3 regions of the Sporomusa sp. 246TCP1 genome follow, and region 1 is predicted to be linked to each of the others. Evidence: riboswitches for the same ligand, from Rfam matches in the RefSeq annotation. Region 1 holds a riboswitch; each other region holds the start of a gene.
What was found. Region 1 has a riboswitch for cyclic di-GMP ahead of AC1ECB_RS11805 (STAS domain-containing protein). Riboswitches for the same ligand answer to the same signal wherever they lie in the genome.

Region 1 (6,815 bases):
TCCATCGGGTTATACATGTTGGCAATGCCACTCTCAACGACGGCATATGCGTACACACCTTATAGCTATCACAATTCGGGTAACACAAACACCAGTAGTAATAGTCAAGATCCCGTTAATGTAGTTAAAGCTTCTTCAAAATCCCTCGGATTTAATGCGACCACCGATAAATTTACTTTAGTAAGCAAAAGCGCGAAATTAGCCGTTGTCAATGTAATTCATAATGGTACTAGCTACAATGTAACCCTTAGTCTGCGCCGCTATAATAGTTCATGGTTTATCACATCAGTAAAAGCAATTAAGAGTAGCAGTAATTCTTCCAATACTACTAGCAGCCCTACAACAGGTTCAAATGGAACCGGTTCCTCAACGACTGCTACGGGTAGTTCCTCTACAACCACTTCTAATAGCAGCACTTCAACGACATCAACCGGCACAAGTTCTGGAAATGTAATTGCAACTGAACAGCAAGCAGTTAGTTTGTTAAATGCTGACCGCCGCGCCAATGGTCTTCCTGATTTACAAGTGGATTCTCGTTTAACTACACTTGCGAGAAACTATGCTCAGGACATGCTTAACCGTAACTATTTCTCCCACTACAGTCCTGAGGGACAATCTCCTTTTGACCGTATGAAGCAAGCTGGAATAACCTACAGCACCGCTGGCGAAAATATTGGCATTAACCGAACTGTTCAGCAAGCAGAGGCAGCCTTTATGAATAGTTCAGGACACCGCGCCAACATTTTAAACTCATCTTATACCAAAATTGGAATCGGAATCGCTTTTGATAAGAGTGGCAATATTTATATAGTTCAGAATTTTATCAGGCCATAACTTTACCGTATCCAGATTCACCTACAGGGGCTAACCTAAATTGCATTTAGGTTAGCCCCTGATTTTTTATTTTATGAAATATAGGGAACTCGTTTCAGCCTGGCTGAAATGACTTCACTTCGATAATTTAATAAGTATTTGTTATACTTTTCATCGGGACAAAGAAAAATACCGCAAAATAGTGGTCAACATTAATGGCCATCTTTTGCGGTATTTTTATTTTCGCCGAATTACTGCTGAGCAAATATCAATGAAACTGCTGGTTATTAAAGGGCTTCATTGACCAATGGGAACATAAGTAATTATTTTTATTATTTTTATTATTTTTCTTCAATTTTTATTGGTACAAATATAGTTTTACCGTCCCTATAAATTAATACAACCACTTTTTCCCCAATCTTTGCATTTGATACTTCTTTCTTTAATCTATCGGGGTCATTCATTTTTTTCTTATTATATTCAAGAACAATATCTCCCCTTTTAAGACCTGCCTTTTGGGCAGGAGAGTTTTCTGCAACTGCACTTATTAATACTCCTTCAGGCTCTTGTAACCCAAAGTAATTAGCAAGTTCCTTAGTAATAGGTTGCATGTAAATCCCCAGCCATGGTCTGATAACTTTTCCTTCATTAATTAGTTGGTCTATAACTTGGGTAACAGTTGAACTAGGAATTGCAAATCCTATTCCTTGCGCTTGCGCGTTAATTGCCGTATTAATACCAATTACTTTTCCTTGAAGATTTATTAACGGACCACCACTATTGCCCGGGTTAATTGACGCATCAGTTTGTAAAAGATCCGTAAACTGATTTCCATTAATACTAAGTGGTCTACCTTTTGCACTTATAACACCAACTGTAACAGTATGGTCAAGTCCATACGGGTTACCAATTGCTATAACCCAGCTGCCTACTTCCAGTTTGTTGGAATCCCCAAACTCTAGAGATGGAAGATCATCACCGGCATCAATCTTTAATATCGCCAAATCCAATTGTTCATCTGAACCAATTAATTTAGCAGCATAGGGTTCTTTTCTATTGGTTAAATAGGCATGTATTTTTTCTGCACCGGCAACCACATGATTATTAGTTACGATATAACCATCTTTAGAAATGATAAAACCTGAACCTAATGCTTTTGTTAGTCCCGGTTTTCTTTTATACTGTTCTCCAAAGAAATCTCTAAAAAAGGGATTATTTAAAAAAGGATCATCATTATTTTGAATTTGTGTCTCAGTCTCAATTTTAACTACAGCTGGTCCTGCTTGTTTTACGATAGTTTGGATTGTGTCAGGCCCCAGAAATACATTTGGCGAGGCTGCTTCCAGATTTTGGGCTGCCTCAACAGATAAAGCTCCGCCACCAAGAATCAAACCGACAGTAAAAAAAACAGTTACAATAATAAGAAGAGCAACGCTTACCAGTGATTTTTCATTGTGCTTCATAATGTTTCTACCCCCCTATAAAAATCCTTTCTCTGAGTTGAGTTATAATCATCAATTGATGATTATACACCTCTATATTACATTTTTCACTAAAAGATAAAATTCCTGCAAGAAGTTTGTTTCAAATCTACATTTTAATCAAATTTTTTGCATTGGTCCCAGTGGCATACCAATCCGTAACACACAAACCTGCAGACCCTTTGTAATCATCGCTTAGTACTTAAATATTTTATTAACCAATCTCACGGACATGCCCACCAACCTAACTTTAGGAAACCTAAAGAATATACTTTGCATTTTTGGGGTAGCTTATAAGAATAAAAGTGGCCTTGTCCCTCTCGCATAATGCTCAAAGGACAAAGCCATCTATACTTATTTATACTAAAAAACTATTGTGGCGGAGTTTAAATGTTCTATATAACATGGTTTATATTTGCATGGATAATATGGCTAGTTTTTTCCGACAAAAACCGTTGGCGGGAAATTTTTCCGGTATGCATCTTCGCCAAAACCCTGGCGCTGGCTACCGATGTCTTAATGTTCTATTACCCGCTGTGGGAATACATCGGCCCACCTTATTTCATACACTTGGGTGAAGATCTGGCGATATACCCTGTTGTAACATATCTCTTTATTCAATGGCTGCCCAACAGTCGCGCAGCAAAGAATATGATAAGCTATTGGCTGCTTTGGACAACCGTTGCTATCTCTATCGAGCTAATCTATGTAAGTTCCGGGTACTTACGATACCATCAGTGGTGGACTATCTGGCATTCCTACATGGCCGACTGGTTTTTGTACTGGCTATTCTATCAATTTCACAAAATCTTTCGGCTGGAAAAATTGTCATCTGAAAAAAAGTAACCACGACGTAATATATCTTTAATCTTGAAATACTACTTGAGTGAAGAGCATCGCTCTCTGGGGGTGATATCAGTGATTATTAACCTGGAACAATTTATTATGATAATAGCAGCGCTAATTACTTTGGTATTGCTGCTTTTCGTCGTAGATTGGCGGTATTTTCGGGATTGGGTCGTCGTTTTCTTTTTTAAATGCACCCTTGATTTTATTTGGGGAGGTGCAGTTGAAACCCTTAAACTGTTAGAATATCCAGTCCGTCTACTACCGAAATATTTTGAAACAAGTCTGCTTTTTGAAGTGTGGGTATTTCCAGTAATGTGTATTCTATATAACCAAACTACCCGCACGCGAGGTCTAGTCGGGATAATATGGTATGCTCTATTGTTCAGTGCCTTCTTAACCGCAATAGAATATCCACTTGAACTCTACACCAACCTTATTAAATACAATAACTGGAGCTGGTTTACTACCTTTTACACGCTTACGCTGACATTTCTGGCATCCAGAGCTTTTATTGGCTTCTACCGATGGGGTTGCGATTATGTTAGCCAAAAGAGGTGACTATCAATCTGATCCGCTGCAAACTCTATTCCGTCCCGCATTTTTCGCCTGGTATAAAGCAGAATCAGCTTGCCGGATCAAATCTGAAGGAACCTTATCTAATTCTGGTCTTATGGTGGCCACTCCAATGCTTACAGTAACATATTCGGCCACTTCTGACAACTCATGCGGAATATTTAACTTCTCTATATTACTACATATTCTTTCCGTAACTGTTAGCGCCCCGCCTTTCTCCGTTGAAGGGAGAAGAATAACAAACTCTTCTCCGCCATAACGTGCTCCCAAGTCGCGGGCTCTTTTTAACGATTCTTTCAGAATGTTGCCCACTTTCTGTAAACACTCGTCTCCTGCGAGATGTCCATAATAATCGTTATATTTCTTAAAAAAATCTATATCAATTAAAGCTAGTGATAAAATATTTCCCTGACGTAATGCTCGTCTCCACTCTTTTTCTAGTGTCTGATCAAAATGGCGACGATTAGCTATACCGGTTAATCCATCTAGTAAAGATATTCGCTCTAGTATATCCCTATATTTCTTAAGCTCCAAATGGTTTTTTACTCGTGCCTTTATAATAGCGGGATTGGAAGGTTTTATAATATAATCTATAGCCCCTGCTTCAAGTCCCTCTGTTTCATGTTGAACATCATTAGCAGCCGAAACGAAAATAACGGGGATGTTTTGGGTATAATGATTTTTCTTCAAATTTCTGCATACCTCGTAACCATCCATTCCTGGCATTTCAACGTCTAGCAGTATAAGATCTATACTCTCCGAAGCAGCTAAAACTAAGGCTTCTTCTCCCGATGTCGCAACAAGAATATCGTAATCATTACCCAATATATCCTTCATGATTTGGTTACTTAACTTTGTGTCATCAACAAGTAAAATACGTTGCCTTTCATACTCCAAAGTTATCATCACTCCACGAAGGTAATCGATATATTCCCGTAGATGTAAGCATATCCAGTACCGAACCCGTGGCTCCTCTCATTGATATGTTAACACCTTTACGTCTTCCTTCAAAAACTATTGCAGCAATAACGCCAACACCAGCAGCATCCATATAAAGAGTGTCTTTAAAATCAAGACAGATAGCTGTAGATTCACCTTTAAAGAAGCTGTAGACTCTGTCGCGAACGCAATCAGTATTGATGGCAAGACATTCAGGACCAATATTAACCACAAAATAATTATAATTTTCTTTCACCAGTCCACCCCCGAAGAATAAGTACAAATATCAATGTAACCCTTTACCTCTGGATAATAAAAAATTGCCAGCTTCAGCTAACTTTCATGCTGCAACCTGGCAATCTTAGACTAGAATCTTTAGACCCATGGCTTTGCGTCCCGCCTTTTCAGGAGGTTTGCCAATATTATTTTTTGTTTTATTCTGCATAATACTTCATAATCCTGCTTAAAACAAAAAAACATGCGTAATCTTTTATTGTGAACTTTTATCTCGTCAAATTCAGCAGATTCTTTCGTTTATAAATACTTAATATCACCCCGGTGGCTGCCAGGTTTACAATCGTTTGCGTGCCGCCAAAGCTGACAAACGGCAGGCATACAGATGCAACGGGAGCCAGTCCCAGCGACATCAGCACATGCCAGGAAAAATTGACAGTAAAGTAAGCGGCAAGTCCCGCCACAACCATTCTCCCATACTGGTCCTTGACCTGCCGCGCTGCGCGGACCAATACCAGTGTTATGGTGCATCCTGCGGCAATAGCGCCGGCACCTGCCAACCAGCCAAACTTATGCACTAAGTAAAGAAAGACAAAGTCGGTGTGAAATGCTGTGGAAGCCGCTTCTGGCATGGAAATGCCTTGCAACTCTGCAGAACGGATAATATTGAGGAGACTCAAATTATCCGCGGCCAATGACAGTTTGATCAGAATTAAACCAACCGGCATCAGCAGGAAGCCGATGATTCGTGTTTTTGGGGCACCGGACATAGCCATGAGGACAATGAATACCAACGTGTAAACCACCGCAAGATAAGCGGTGTTGCTTATCATATAAAGGAAATCCGGAATGATCAAAAGCATAGCGGCCTTTATCATCCAGGACCCATTTGTCCAGTCTCTGCCGATGAAGATTCCTGCCAGAGCAAGAGTAAGGAAACATGGCGTAATGCCAATATAGTTAATGAAGAGGTTATGGTTGTAACCACCGATTAAAACGGGACCTAACGCCAGAAACGATTTTCCATTCAGGGACGGCCCCAGCATCAACACGGCTAACCAAAGCAGTATTGTGCCCGCATAAAGGTGCGGAGTGTAAGGACGCAGCTTTCTAAAATCATAGTAATGCAGCCAAAACAATATCGCGGTTCCGATGCCGGTAAAAATCGCGCTTTTGACAAACACGTGCAGCGCACCTGGCAGCACACCACTTGTGTCAAGCATATGCATTACAGCCAAGCCCAGAAAGCTCATTAAGGCAACAGCGCCGACCAACGGCCAGTTTCTCTGGGGTGCATGGGTTTGCTGGAACTGCCAGCCTAAGTCGGTCGCATCCCCCATTCTATGTATCGCGGCCTGGATGGCGTCCTGCTCTGACAGGCCGTCGTTTTTCAATTCCAGAGCAATCTCTTCCAGATGAGACAACAGCTCCGACTTCACCTGCCCATGTACTTCATGCCATTTTATTTGAGAACATACTGCATCCAAATAGGTTTGCACTATACGATTTTGTTCTAACGACATACAATCGCCTCCCCGAGAATCTGTTCTACCGCCGAGCGGAATACAACCCACTCCCGTCTTTTTTCTTCAAGCTGCGACCGACCCCGCTCGGTCAATCGATAGTATTTTCTTTGCCGATTCCCCTGGGCATCCGACCAATAGGCTTCAAGCATCCCGTCCAGTTCCAGCGAATGCAATATGGGGTAAAGCGTTCCTTCCTTGAAGTGAAACACCCCACCTGAAGTATTCGCCATCTCTTTGATCATTTCGTAGCCGTACATCGGTTTTCGTTCCAGCAATTTCAGAATAAGGATAACCGTACTTCCCTTAAGCAGTTCCTTATTGACCCGCACTCTTGAATCCCCCTTGTTTAAGCATTGTTATTCAATGCATAGTATATCTATGTATTATAGTAATACACTTC
Region 2 (6,815 bases), 2.9 Mb from region 1:
GCGCACAACAGACATAAAAAAACTATAACGTGGTATCTTCATGTGTCGCGAATCACGTCTACAGATAGTGTTGCAATCAATATAGTACAAACTATTTTATTGCTGGCTTCGAGTTTGAGTCACTAATTCTACTAATTCTTCAGAAAACATATGTAATTCTCCACTATCTTTTTTCTCATCATAATAAAGTAATATTCTGCTCTTAGTACCACGCCAAGCATAACTATATTCATTATAAGTCTTATTTTGAGGAGTACCAAATTTTAGCTCAGCATTGTCCCGCAAAATTAACCAAGTATCATATTTATTATAACGAGCATTTACCGAAATTAGTTTTCCTTTCCAAAAGCCATAGAAAATATTCTGAACCTTTGCATCATCTAAATGAAGATCATCTTGATCTCGTTTATACACTTGAATTCCGCCGAGACTTTTATCAGTGTATTGGTATTTCATTATATCCTTAACTTTTTCAAGATCTGTACCCCATTTAATTTCCCTAAACCCATCTGGTTCGTTAGGAAAAGCATAAACCTGTTCACTTTGGTTCAAAAAAAACAATGAAAAAATTATACCTATAAAAATAATTTTTATAATTCTATACTCTTTTATCACCCAGATCACTCCAATTCGATTAAAATAATTAATTTTCTAAAAAACTAATCTAATTAAACTATATAACACCTCCAACCTCTCGAATATGACGCTTAACTTTTTCTATATTAGGGTCAGTAGATCGAGTATATCTGCAAAAACATTTTATATGCTTGTCGAGTCTCATTAAAATATGTAATTTCTAAAAGCGCTAACGGTTTCCCCAGCTTCTTAACAAGTTATTAACAGCTTGTACTTTAGCTTGTACTTTAGGGTCATGGTCACTAGCAGAAGTGTATTGTAAAAATAGTTTGAATAACTGAACAACTTCTGCCTTGCTCCGTCTTAGTTTCATATATATTAATGCTTTTTTAAGATAAGCATCTGTGTATTTAGTGTCTAATTGTATAGTCTTATCAAAATACGATATAGCCGTATATAGCTCACCCTTTGCTTCATAATTAACACCTAGATTATAATAAGCAGTCACATATTCAGGATTTATTTGAATAGCAGAATTAAAGTCAGAGATAGCTAAATCATATAGCTTCTTATCAAAATATACAGTACCACGAATATTATAAGCTGATACCAATTGTGGATTTAACTGTATTACTCTTGAATAATCCCCAATAGCTAAGTCGTATTGCTTTAGGGAATAATACGCGTAGCCACGTTTCTGATAAGTTTCTATATCTTTAGGCTCAAATTCAAGACTTTTGGTAAAATCCTTGATTGCTAATTCATATTGTTCCTTAGCTAAATAAGATGTACCGCGATTGCTGTAACTCCCTGCGTAATTAGGATTTAATTGGATAGCAATGTTGTAGTCTGCAATTGCTAAATCATATTCATTTTGAAAGCCATAGATCGAACCGCGATTATTATAAGCATCTGCATTTTGAGGATTTAACTCAATAGCTTTGTTGTAGTCTGCAATTGCTAAATTAGTTCTATTTTTTATTTGGTAAGCTATACCACGATTAACATAAGCTGTAATGTATTGAGGATTTAGTTCAATTGCTTTACTGTAGGCCGTTATAGCATTATCGTAATCCTTAGTAGAAAAAAGATAATCACATCCCTTACCGAACCATTGAATAGCAGTGAAAGACTGCTCATTTTGTGCTATCTTGTTTTCGACTTGTTTTTTTGCTTCAACAGAATTTGCTTGTGCCAATTGTTGTTTAAGTGCCGTAATCTCCTGCATAGCCCTTTTATAGTCTTCTTGTACTACCTTTAACATATCGAGGCTTTGTTTATCCTGGATTTTATTTCGCATTGCCTGGACGTTATCTGTACTCACTGTACAGCGAATTTTAACCCAGAACTTAAATGCTTCATCGCCAACAATATCACGCTTCTTATCGAGCACGGTAGTCTCAATTAAGCCTGATGCAAAAGTTCTTATCTCATCCTTAGTTAATTGCATATTTTTAACTTCAGAAAAACTCTCAAGATATGTACCTGCCTGCTCAATAGCAGTACGCTTTGCTTCGACTACAGCTCTTTCTTGAGCAACAGAAGGAGTTTCACCATCACCCATAATATAAGTACCTTCTGCAATGATTTCTTTAACTTCAGCAAAAGAAGGTGAAGGGAGTAATATAACTGTTAATAGTAATAGGCTAGCAAGTAATCGACAAAAATAATTTTCAATAAACATGTAACCACACTCCGTTATTTGTATATCTTACTTTTATACCACAAAATTCCTTTATTTCCTCTTAAGTATAAGAGTAATTTATATAGGAATAAACCAATCTATAGGTAATAGTATATTAAATATTTTTTAGTGACAACATTACTGCTGAATTACAATTATATAACAGATAAAGATCAACTGCTATGCAATATATAACTGAATAGTAGGAATAATAATGAGCCGATTAGGATGAAGGTAATCCACCTTGACTGGCCTTTTATATTTAGAAAAACCGTCAAAATTTTTTAAAAACACGAATTCTTTCACAAATTTTACAAAAAATCCAATGCATAGAAGGAATTAAAAGAAAAATGTAAAATATAAAAAATATTGTATGAATTTTGTTTTGATTATTATTGGTTACTTGTTTAATAGAGAATATTATATGGGCAAACTTATCCGAAAGGTAAGGACGCAAAGCCATGGGTCTAAAGATTTTTATCTATGATTGCCAGGTTGCTAATTTGACTATTAGTACTGGCAGTTTTTTTGTTTATCAGTGCTATAGTAAGGTAGATGTTCAGAATGTATTGTGATGATTTGTAAATAAGGCTACCCTTGTGAGCTATAGGTGCAAATCATCTTCAATATTACTACCTCAAGCCTGGGGGAAATATAGTGGAAAATGTAGCTTTTCTTATAATTGAAAAGGGTACTCCGTATGAAGTTGGTACGATTTTGCCGTTACAAATCAATAAGAATTTGATAGGTAGAATGACTGCTTCTTTTGTACCCGAAATAAGTTTTACTAATCTTTTAATTTCCCGCAGCCACTGTGTTATTGAGTTTCGTAATGGCGGATGGATGTTGTCTGAGCTTGGCAGTCGCCATGGAACACTGATTAACTATGAAAGAGTTGAGGCCTCGAATGAAGTGAGTCTACATGATGGGGATAGGATTAGTCTTGCTGGGGACGTTGCTATTTTCCGGTTTGTTCTTCCACAGATGTCTGAAAATACAATTGACCCGTCCATTGGACAACTTCAGTCTGAGAAGGAGCGCGAAACCCTATTAGATAGTTCTTTTCTTGTTAATTTGGATAAAATGCAATTAGTAATCAATGGACAAGAGGTATATCTATCTGTTAAAGAATGGGAGTTATTTGCTTTGCTTTATCAGAATCGTGATAAAGTGATTTCTCATGATACCATCATGAATGAAGTATGGAAAGAGCGTGCTTTAGAAAACAGCGTATTAGATGTTAGTACTGAAGAAGTTAATATTCTAATTTTTCGCCTGAGGAAAAAATTGGGAACCTATAGTTCGATTTTAAAAACAATTCGAGGTCGGGGATGTATTCTCGAATTGCCTAAATAAGTCGATCTATTTTTTTTTTATTAAACTGTAATTTGTTTGTAATATAACTGGATAGAAGGCTCAAGTATACTAGATATATATATAAGTTTACAGATGAGTAACTAAGAAGATTAGTTAAAGAAATGATAAGAACTGACTTTAGTATGTTATTAAGTACTGAAATATGGGGATGGTTACATGAGCCTACATTATATTACATCAGAGCCAAAATTTTTTTCTCATGTTGGGGGGAGAAAAGAGCAAGAAGATTACTGTGGTTATTTAGTTTCCCAGAGTAGGGATTTTGGCTGTTGGGTTATTGCAGATGGTTTGGGAGGTCATGAAGGTGGTGCGATTGCTTCAGAGTTGGCGGTTACCAATGTGATCAGGGCTTTTGATAAAAATCCGGAGGTTTCAAAAAAAGCATTACAATGGTATATCGAACAAGCTCAAAATGCCATTCTTATGGAACAAGCAAGAAATCCAAGACTTTTTTGTATGCGTACAACAATTACTGTATTACTCCTAACTTCTAATATGGCAGTATGGGGCCATGTTGGTGATTCACGGCTATATCATTTCAAGAATTGTTGTGTTGCTTCTTGTACTAAAGATCATAGTGTTTCACAGGTATTGGTAGATGCAGGTAAAATAAAGTATCAAGATATACGCTTTGATTCCAATCGTAATAAACTGACTAAATGTTTGGGTAGTAAAGAGTACTTTAATCCAGAAATAATAGAATACTCAGATATTGGAAGCAATGAATGTTTTTTTCTATGTACTGATGGCTTCTGGGAGCATGTATTTGAATCTGAAATGGAGGCAGACCTAATGGCGGCTGATACACCGAATCAATGGTTGGAAAGCATGGAAAATCGCTTGAAAATTAGAGCAACCGGAGCGTATGACAACTATACGGCAATGGCCGTTTTTTTAGAAGTAGAGAATTCACAACAAGGTCAGTGCTTGGGGGAAGGAAAAAATGTATGCTTTAGTCGTTAACGCCGGTCCAGGGCGAGGTAAGAGGCTAATTCTTAAGGGAAAAGTTGATTTTACTGTCGGTAAAAATGATACTTGTGATTTAATTATTGATAATGCTATGGTTGCAGAGTTTCATGCTCGCATTTCAATTTTACCAGGGGGAAAAGTCCGGCTAGAGACTTGCAATCGAAATAGCCCTTCTATTGTCAATAACAGACAGGTTAATGAGGCTGTCCTGCTCGAACCTGGAGACACCATTAAAATCTGTGACAGCATTATTAATTTGTACAATATTGGTGGCGAGGAAAAGCCACTAGCGAAATCGGTGCCTTTAATAAAAGAAGCAGACATAAAACCTAACTATGAACCAGCGACAGCAATTAAAAGAACAATGGATTTTGGTAAAATGTCTGTCACGACGATTGGGCGTGATCTTTCCAACGACATCGTATTAAAGCATCCACTAGTTTCTAGGCATCATGCCAAAATCATGTTAGTTAATGGCCAATATATTATCACTGATTTAAATAGTACTAACGGAACTTTTCTTGAAGGAAAACTTGTCAAAAAACCGACGGTACTGCCGCTAAATGCATTGATTTCTGTCGGTGGCTACAGAATGTATTTTAACAACGGGCGGATAATAGAGTACGACGATACCGATGGTGTTCGTGTGGAAATAATAAATCTCTTTCGAAAAGTAACTATAAGGGACAAAAAAGAAAAGATTCTTTTAGACAATATTAATCTTACAATTGAACCACGTGAATTTGTGGCAATTTTAGGTGGCAGTGGAGCAGGTAAAAGCACTTTTTTAGGTGCTCTTACGGGAATGTCAAAATTTAATTCCGGAAGTGTTCTCATCAATGGTTTGGATATTGGTGAAGAATACGGGATGGTAAAATCCATGATTGGTTACGTACCACAGGACGATATTATTCACCAAGAACTTACTGTTAATGAGGTGTTAACCTATTCAGCAAAACTTAGGATGCCGGATGACTTTGATTCAGCGCAGGTACGCGAACTTGTTGATGGCGTCATAAATGACTTAGAACTTACTGCCCATAAAAATTCTTATGTGCGGGAGCTTAGCGGGGGGCAAAGGAAACGAGTAAGTATTGGTGTGGAAATGCTTACTCAACCAAGTCTGTTCTTTCTTGATGAACCAACATCCGGTTTAGATCCAGGATTGGAAAAAGTAATGATGGAATTATTACGTAAACTGGCCAAGCAGGGAAAAGGCCGCACCATAATGTTAGTAACTCATGCTACCTGCAATATTAATCTTTGCGACAAAGTCGTATTTTTAGCTCGGGGCGGGAAGTTAGCCTTCTTTGGTACACCTGCAGAAGCATTAGCCTACTTTCAGTGTGATGATTTTGCCGAAATTTATAAAAAAATTGATAGTACAAAATCGCCGGAAGAGTGGGCTGAACTTTTCGCTATTTCTCCAATAGCACACCCTCAAGTAAACCATTCTCCCAAGCGACTTTCCGATAGGTCTAGGAAATCAGGCAGAAAACCTGCAGAAGAAAGCCCGCGAAATTCAGCCTTCAAACAATGGTGGACATTAACGGACAGGTACATAAAGATTATGTGTCGTGACCGAAAAAATATTATGGTTTTATTGGCTCAAGGTTTTATCATTCCGGCAATCATTGTAATGGTGTTTCAATACGCTGCGCCTGCTTTTGAGCCAAGCCAATACAAAGAAGGAGAATTAACCATAACCCAGGCGGTAGTCCTCTCAGGCAAGATGTCAGAAGTTGCACAAAATGCTGCCGATGAATCCAAGCGATTTTCCAGCATGGTTCAGGCTATTTCTATGATGCTCTATACGGCAATTCTCTTAGGGGCATCAAATTCTGCGCGGGAAATTGTAAAAGAACAGGCAGTATTTCGAAGAGAGCGACTTGCTAGTTTACAGTTACACCCCTATTTATTATCAAAAATAGCGGTGTTGAGTATCGTTTGCTTGGTACAGTCGCTAATGCTTGTTGGAATTATAAAATATGGACTTGGGCTTCCAAATTTGTGCTTAAGCTTGTTAGCCTTCTTGTTGACGTCATTGGCGAGCATGATGATGGGACTAGCATTGTCGGCATGTGTTTCTAACACAGACAAAGCCGGAACGGCGGTAATACTGCTTTTGATTCCACAAATTATTCTTTCAGGTGCCATCATACCAATGTCAGAGGTAAAATCTATCTTTATGCAGGGAGTTTATTATCTG
Region 3 (6,815 bases), 930 kb from region 1:
ATGATATTTCGATGAAAATAGGTCAGGCTTTGTTTGATGGCATCAATGAATATAAACCGGATATGGTTATTACTGAGTGTGCAACCTGCCGTTTGCAGATTCAGCATGGCACTAAGTATAAGGCTTTACATCCAGTAGAGGTATTTGCTCAAATTTTTTGCAACTAAGCTGAAACATAGCCAAATCAGGCGGAGAGTTTACTCCGCCTGATTTGGCGCTATGTGTGGATATAATAATTTTTTTCTTAATTATTAAAAGGATTATTAGTTATTATCCGGAATTAAGACATAGTAAGTGATTGAAAATTGCGAAAGGAAGAGATGATATGCTTCCTCAAGATAAAATTATGGCTGCACTACAAGTGTGCCCGATTGTTGCTTCACTGCAAAAACCGGAGATGCTTCCTACTGTAATCAATAGTAATGTTCAAATAGTAATGATTTCATCAGGCGATATTTTCAATATTGTTGAAATAAGTCAGCAATTGCGTAAACATAAGAAAATAGTATTGGTTCATGTTGATATGATTGGCGGCATGGCAAGAGATAAGGTTGCCATCAAGTATCTAAAAGAGAAAGCCGACGTAGATGGCATTGTTACTCCTAACGGTCAACTAGTAGCGACAGGTCATAAAGAAGGTCTTGTGACAGCTCAACGTATTTTTGCTCATGATACGCCATCGGTAATCAGTGGAATCAATGCTTTGCGTCAGTCTAAACCAGATTTTATAGAAATTATGCCAGGGGTAGCGGTGTTGAAGGTATATGAACAAATCAGAAAGCATTTTCAGCAACCAATAATTGCTGCCGGTTTAATCAAAAGCACTCAGGATATTAAACAAATACTCAAGGCAGGTGCTGTAGGTGCTGATACAAGTACTACAAGTTTATGGAACTTTTCGGTTGCAAATTTGACAGCAAAACCCCTTTTGACAATATAGAAGCCAAGCAATTACGTGGTTTGTTTGGGAAAAGGCTATCCGACAATTAAGCTTTTTCTTCAACGTAAGCTTGGTGATAGGTAAGAAGTAACGCAACTATATGAGAGCCTTCGGGCTCTCATTCTTTCAAAATATTGGTCGCTGGGCTGCGATGGTATGAAAGCAACTGATGTAGAAATCCTTAACTATTATTTACAAAACTGAGATAAAAGAGAGGCAGACATTACGAGGAAGCAATATAATAGCAATGGTGTGTCGATGGACCTGTCCCCGTGACACTCATGTCCCCGTGACACTCGCGACCGTTATGTTTGAAAGTGTCTTTTTTTGTCATATAATGATTTTGACAGCTTCCTTCCTTGCTGGAGATAGTTTTTTATCGCAGTATACTTCGTAATAGTAAATAATTACCATACTATTCTAATACAGAGAGCAATTATTCGATTAGATAAATTATTTTATCTAATCGAATAATTGACATTTACTGGCATTTGTGATAAGTTTATGTTACATACATTATTATTTTGTAGAAAAACAAAAAAAGCACTGTTTGAGGGCTAAAATGTGCTTTTATGGCAATTATTGAGGTGCTGAGGATTAGAAAATATGTGTTATGTAAAGTAATGCTAGACAAAATGGGACTAATATCCTAGAAACAGAGATTTTAGTCCTAATTAGTACGTTGACTATTAGTTTATCTTGGTGTAAAATTACAACTGAAATTCCGTTAATATACATAATCATACAAAATTTTCTAGGCAAACTTATCGAAAGATGAGGACGCAAAGCTATGGGTCTAAGGACAGATTGGTCTAGGACTGCCAGGTTGCCGATTCGTAAAGAATTGTACATGTTGGCATCAGTCTGTTTATAGATTGGTGCCATTTATTTTCCAAAAATGATTACAAGGAGGACTGCATGAATATAGTAATGGAAAATCTATATATCATTTTAATAGGATTGGTTGCATTTTGTCTGATATTGTCATATTTTTATTCAAAGGCTTATCCCCCAAAAAGTATATTCCAAAATGCAACAGACTATGTCGAAATACGAACTTGGAGGAAGAGACAGAGACCAGCTAACTTTGATCTTAAATAATTATCGATGCTGACTGTTAATAGTCATGTATTACCAGGGGGTCTGCGCATGAATTTAATTTTTACAAAAGATTTAGTTCCTGGCATGTGCACAGGTAGGGATGTGATAGCTGGGGATGGGTTTATAAAATTATTGACCCAGGGAGCTGTTCTCAATCAATCGCAAATAGACAGCCTTCGAAATTGGGGGGTGCCAGCTATTAATATTGATGATTCCACTGAGAAAATGCAGGAGAAAGTAATTGCTGTTCATATGACTAAGACTGAGTTTGCAAAGGGTTATACTGAAACAATTGATAAAATTGTTCATGCATTTAGACATATTAAAAAATTTAGAGAGGTTCCAATTGCCGAAATGCAGGAACTCGTCGATCAAAAAATTATCCTTTTGGCAGAAACAATTGGAGTTTTGGAGCATTTGCATGATATACGATGTTATAGTGAGAATACCTTTAATCACTCCTTACATGTTGCTATAATTACCGGAATTTTGGGTAAGTGGTGCAACTACAAAGGTACTGAGTTGAAAAAACTAATTTTAACCGGCCTGCTCCATGATATTGGCAAACTGATTGTTCCTTTGTCCATACTAAATAAACCAGGACGTTTATCTGATGAAGAATTTGCCGCCGTTAAGAAGCATCCTCAGGATGGCTATCAAGTGCTTAAAGATGCTCGAATTCCTGAGAATATTAAACTCGGAATTTGGCAGCACCATGAACGGATGGATGGTAGCGGATATCCCCTTGGTCTTATCGGCGATGAAATTTGTGCTGAGGCCAAAATTATTTCTATTGCTGATGTCTATGATGCGATAACATCCGATCGGGTATACCGTCGTAAAATGACGCCGTTTGAGGCGCTTGATATATTGGCAGATGACTTGTTTGAAAAGCTTGAACCTGTTTTCTGCTTGACCTTCATGGATAATATGCGGGATTATCTTATAGGGAGCAGTGTGATTTTAAGCAATGGACAAAAAGCAGATATTATTGCCTTTTATGCCAGAGACAGAGGTTTTACCAAGCCAGTTGTCTGTACACAAAATGGCAAACTTTTGGATCTGCAACAAGAAGAATTATGCATTACAGGGGTTGGGTGATAAATAGTATTAATGGCTTGAATGGGAGTGTTAAAGGTGCTGTACTATTTAACAATTGGGATCTTGGTGTTATTTGCCGGTGCAACAATAGCTGGTTATATGGTTATCTATCGACAAGAACGCAAAAAAAACTTGAGGAAATATTACAGGGAATAGTTCTTAGCCATTGAATGTATCAATTCCCAGTGTTCTTGTGTAACAGGCATAACTGAGAGACGTGACTGACGCACAAGATCCCATTTCTGGAAAGTAGCAGTAGCTTTAATTTCTTTTAAAGTTACAGGCCGGTCTAAGGAGTATCGAGGCTCAACATCTACGACAATAAAACGTTTATCGGTTTCATCAGGATCGGGGTAGGGGGGAGAGACTATTTCCGCTACACCGACGATTGCCTTTTCCTTGCCGGTGTGATAAATAAAGATCTGGTCACCTAGTCTCATGTTTTTTATATGTTTTAGTGCGGTAAAATTTTTTACACCATTCCAGCGATCACGCCCCAAGTGTTGCAGATCAGCATAGCTAAAACTTTCCGGTTCGGTTTTGGCAAGCCAGTGGGCCATTTTTCATCACTCTCCTACTAATTTGTAATTAGATATATATTACATGGAAAATTCACTTAAAAGCGGAGGCTATTTTTCTGCCTGTTATTTTAAGGTTTTTTTCTTAAGCTAAAATAAAAGCTGGCTCCTTCATTGACTTTTCCTGTTATCCATGCCGTGCCATGGTGTCGTTTAAGTATTTTTTGGCATATTGCTAACCCAACGCCAGAACCTTCAAATTCATTATTGGAGTGAAGTCTTTGGAATATGTTAAACAATCTGGCTGAATATTTCATATCAAAACCTGCGCCGTTATCTTGAAGTGCAATAATAAATTCAGTATCAGTTTGTGTAGCTGTGACTTTGATAGACGCTTTTGCTTTATGGCGCGTATATTTTAAGGCGTTGGAAAGAATATTTTGTACAAGAAGCTTGAACATTAGAGCATCGCCCTGAATGGTGGGGAGAGGCGCAAGTGTAAATTCTATATCTCGCACCGGTTCCAGTGCAACTAGTTCAGTATATGTTTTGGAAAATAACTGATTTAAGTCAATAGTAGTCAGATTCATTTTCCTTTCACACATACGTGATAAATCAAGCAGGTGATCGATGATTTGGATGACTTCCTGGGATTTTTCCTGGATGTTGCTGATTAGTTCCTGCCCATCGGAATCAATTTTATCTGCGTAATCGGCAGCAAGATATTCGGTAAGTTTATTTAAAGATAGCAAAGGTGATTTTAGATCATGAGCAACCGAGTAGCAGAAACTATCTAGTTCATTATTAGCATTTTGCAGGGACTCCGTCTGCTTTTTTAGTTCGATATGGGTGTTGACTCTGGCAAGCAATTCAGAAGTATTGAAGGGCTTGGTCACATAGTCCTGTGCACCCAGCTGAAAACCTTTGCTGATACTTGCTTCATCATTAAGCGAGGTCAAAAAGATTATCGGAATCGAACGGAAGGCAGGGTTGCTTTTGATCATCTGACAAATCTCAAACCCATTTATTTCCGGCATATAAATATCAAGGAGAATCAAGTCGGCCATATGTTGTTCCAGTAATTTTAAAGCTGTATTACTTTTGGTAGCAACGCGAACGTGAAAATTATTATTGCGAAGAACGGCCACAGCAGTTTCTATATGCTCAGGTGTATCATCAACAATTAGTATTGTTGGTTGATTAACAGGCTTATTATAATTCACCATAGATCATCTCCGTAAAGTCGAATGTCGATATCTAATTTTAAAGTAGTGGTAACCTGAATACAAGTAGTTCCCGTATATATAAAACAAAAAAAGTATTTGTCAATTGTAGTTATTTGCATTACAATAAAAGAAAAAAGTATCTTATGGCATAGTGGCCGTTTGAGCAATCAAACTTGCCGGCTATGCCTTTTTGCTATTTTCTGTGCCAGGGGGTGTATTTATGCCGGCCAAATTTATTGTAAAACAGTCAACAATTAGTGTTTTAATGCTTGTGCTTTTTCTTATCATTGCGCTGCTGCTTGGGGGGAGTGTTATGTATATGAACATTAGTATTCAAGACGAGCAGACGGCAGAGAAGCGGCGAACGGAATTTAAGCAGTTAGGTATTAATCTAGCAACTGCTTCCGACTATTTGACAGATGAAGCCCGAAAGTACGCTGTTACAACAGATGCTATCCATATGTATAAATACTGGGAAGAAATAAATCTGACAAAAACCAGGGATTATGTTATAGCGCGGTTAGGGGAACTGAATGCACCTAGCGCCGAAATGGAATTACTGGCAGAAGCTAAAAATAATTCAGATGCGCTGGTAGAAACAGAGAAGGAGTCCATGCGGCTGGTACTTGAAGCGCAGGGGGTACTTGAAAGTGAGATGCCCCCGGAGGTTGCCGCCTTTCAGCTAAATGAGAAGACAAAAAGGTTAAGTCCGGAAGAAAAACTAGCCAGAGCGCGGAGTATCATGTTTGACAGTAAATATGACTTAGACAAGCGCAGTATAATGAGTCCTATCGCGCAATTTCAAAATATCATGAATGCCCGGTTAGAAGCGGACTTATCAGCTGCCCGTGACAGAACAAATAAGGCTGCACTAGTACAGGCTATACTTGCAGTAATTATTATTGGGGCTGTTGCTACGCTGATGAGACTATTTTTTACCCAGGTCAATCGTCCAATTCAAAACTATAATGAAGTATTAAAAGCATTTTCTCTTGATAACGAACATTTTAGGCTTGTGCCTGAAGGCTCACAGGAATTACGGCTCCTTGCGGACACCTTTAATAAATTGTTTACGTCTATGAAATCTGCCAAAGAAGAAGCAGAGCAGGCCAACAGGGCTAAAAGCGAATTCCTTGCTCATATGAGTCATGAAATACGTACGCCAATGAATACTGTTATTGGCTATAATTACTTGCTTGGCAGCACAATGCTTACGACGAAGCAGCAGGAATATATCGACAGGATGAGTAAGGCGGCCAAGGGACTTTTGACTATTATCACTGAAATTCTTGATTTTTCGAAGATTGAGGCGCAGCGAATGACAGTAGAAGCAGTAGAATTTGATTTATATGATACCATTCACGAGCTGTGCAGTATGGTAGAGGTGGAGGCGAGGCAAAAGGGCCTGCTTTTTAATCGTGATATTCAGCCAGATGTACCAATGTATGTTAAAGGTGACATAGTCAAGCTTAAGCAAGTTATTTTGAATCTACTTTCTAATAGTGTTAAATTTACTCATCATGGCAGTATTGCTGTTTTTGTAGAAGTTATGGAAAATAAGGGCAGTCAAATTAACCTTGGTGTCAAAGTAACAGATACAGGAATTGGAATTAGTCAAGAGCAGCAGCAGCGACTATTTAATGCGTTTACACAAGGTGATGCCTCAACGTCAAGAAAATATGGCGGTACCGGGTTAGGGTTGGCTATTTCCCGGAAAATAATAGAGCTTATGTCAGGGAGCATTAGTATTCAAAGTGTTGTCGACAAAGGATCTTGCTTCAGTTTTACTGTACCGCTTGAAACTGTTGATAAAATTGCCTATCATCAGACAGATGATGATATAAATAAGAAATTTATGATAAACAAGCATATTTTGTTAGTTGAGGATAATCTGATTAACCTGCAGATGACTAAGGAAATCCTGGAAAC

Region 2: it holds a riboswitch for cyclic di-GMP, as region 1 does, so the genes downstream of both, AC1ECB_RS25240 (FHA domain-containing protein) here and AC1ECB_RS11805 (STAS domain-containing protein) in region 1, are expected to answer to the same signal.
Region 3: it holds a riboswitch for cyclic di-GMP, as region 1 does, so the genes downstream of both, AC1ECB_RS16065 (HD-GYP domain-containing protein) here and AC1ECB_RS11805 (STAS domain-containing protein) in region 1, are expected to answer to the same signal.

The regions. Positions count from the first base shown of each region.
Region 1 is NZ_CM170492.1:2,453,321-2,460,135, forward strand. Features, by position in the region: gene AC1ECB_RS11780 (CAP domain-containing protein) at 1-834, shown strand, start outside; gene AC1ECB_RS11785 (S1C family serine protease) at 1,155-2,276, opposite strand; gene AC1ECB_RS11790 (CBO0543 family protein) at 2,685-3,140, shown strand; gene AC1ECB_RS11795 (CBO0543 family protein) at 3,240-3,701, shown strand; gene AC1ECB_RS11800 (diguanylate cyclase domain-containing protein) at 3,705-4,613, opposite strand; gene AC1ECB_RS11805 (STAS domain-containing protein) at 4,603-4,911, opposite strand; cyclic di-GMP riboswitch class I at 4,999-5,083, opposite strand; gene AC1ECB_RS11810 (FtsW/RodA/SpoVE family cell cycle protein) at 5,159-6,412, opposite strand; gene AC1ECB_RS11815 (PadR family transcriptional regulator) at 6,403-6,744, opposite strand.
Region 2 is NZ_CM170492.1:5,347,199-5,354,013, forward strand. Features, by position in the region: gene AC1ECB_RS25230 (hypothetical protein) at 97-615, opposite strand; gene AC1ECB_RS25235 (tetratricopeptide repeat protein) at 806-2,260, opposite strand; cyclic di-GMP riboswitch class I at 2,678-2,763, shown strand; gene AC1ECB_RS25240 (FHA domain-containing protein) at 2,918-3,616, shown strand; gene AC1ECB_RS25245 (PP2C family protein-serine/threonine phosphatase) at 3,794-4,600, shown strand; gene AC1ECB_RS25250 (FHA domain-containing protein) at 4,581-6,815, shown strand, end outside.
Region 3 is NZ_CM170492.1:3,379,099-3,385,913, reverse strand. Features, by position in the region: gene AC1ECB_RS16075 (anaerobic glycerol-3-phosphate dehydrogenase subunit C) at 1-167, shown strand, start outside; gene AC1ECB_RS16070 (glycerol-3-phosphate responsive antiterminator) at 326-940, shown strand; cyclic di-GMP riboswitch class I at 1,688-1,774, shown strand; gene AC1ECB_RS16065 (HD-GYP domain-containing protein) at 2,090-3,142, shown strand; gene AC1ECB_RS16060 (EVE domain-containing protein) at 3,286-3,702, opposite strand; gene AC1ECB_RS16055 (hybrid sensor histidine kinase/response regulator) at 3,792-4,886, opposite strand; gene AC1ECB_RS16050 (ATP-binding protein) at 5,107-6,815, shown strand, end outside.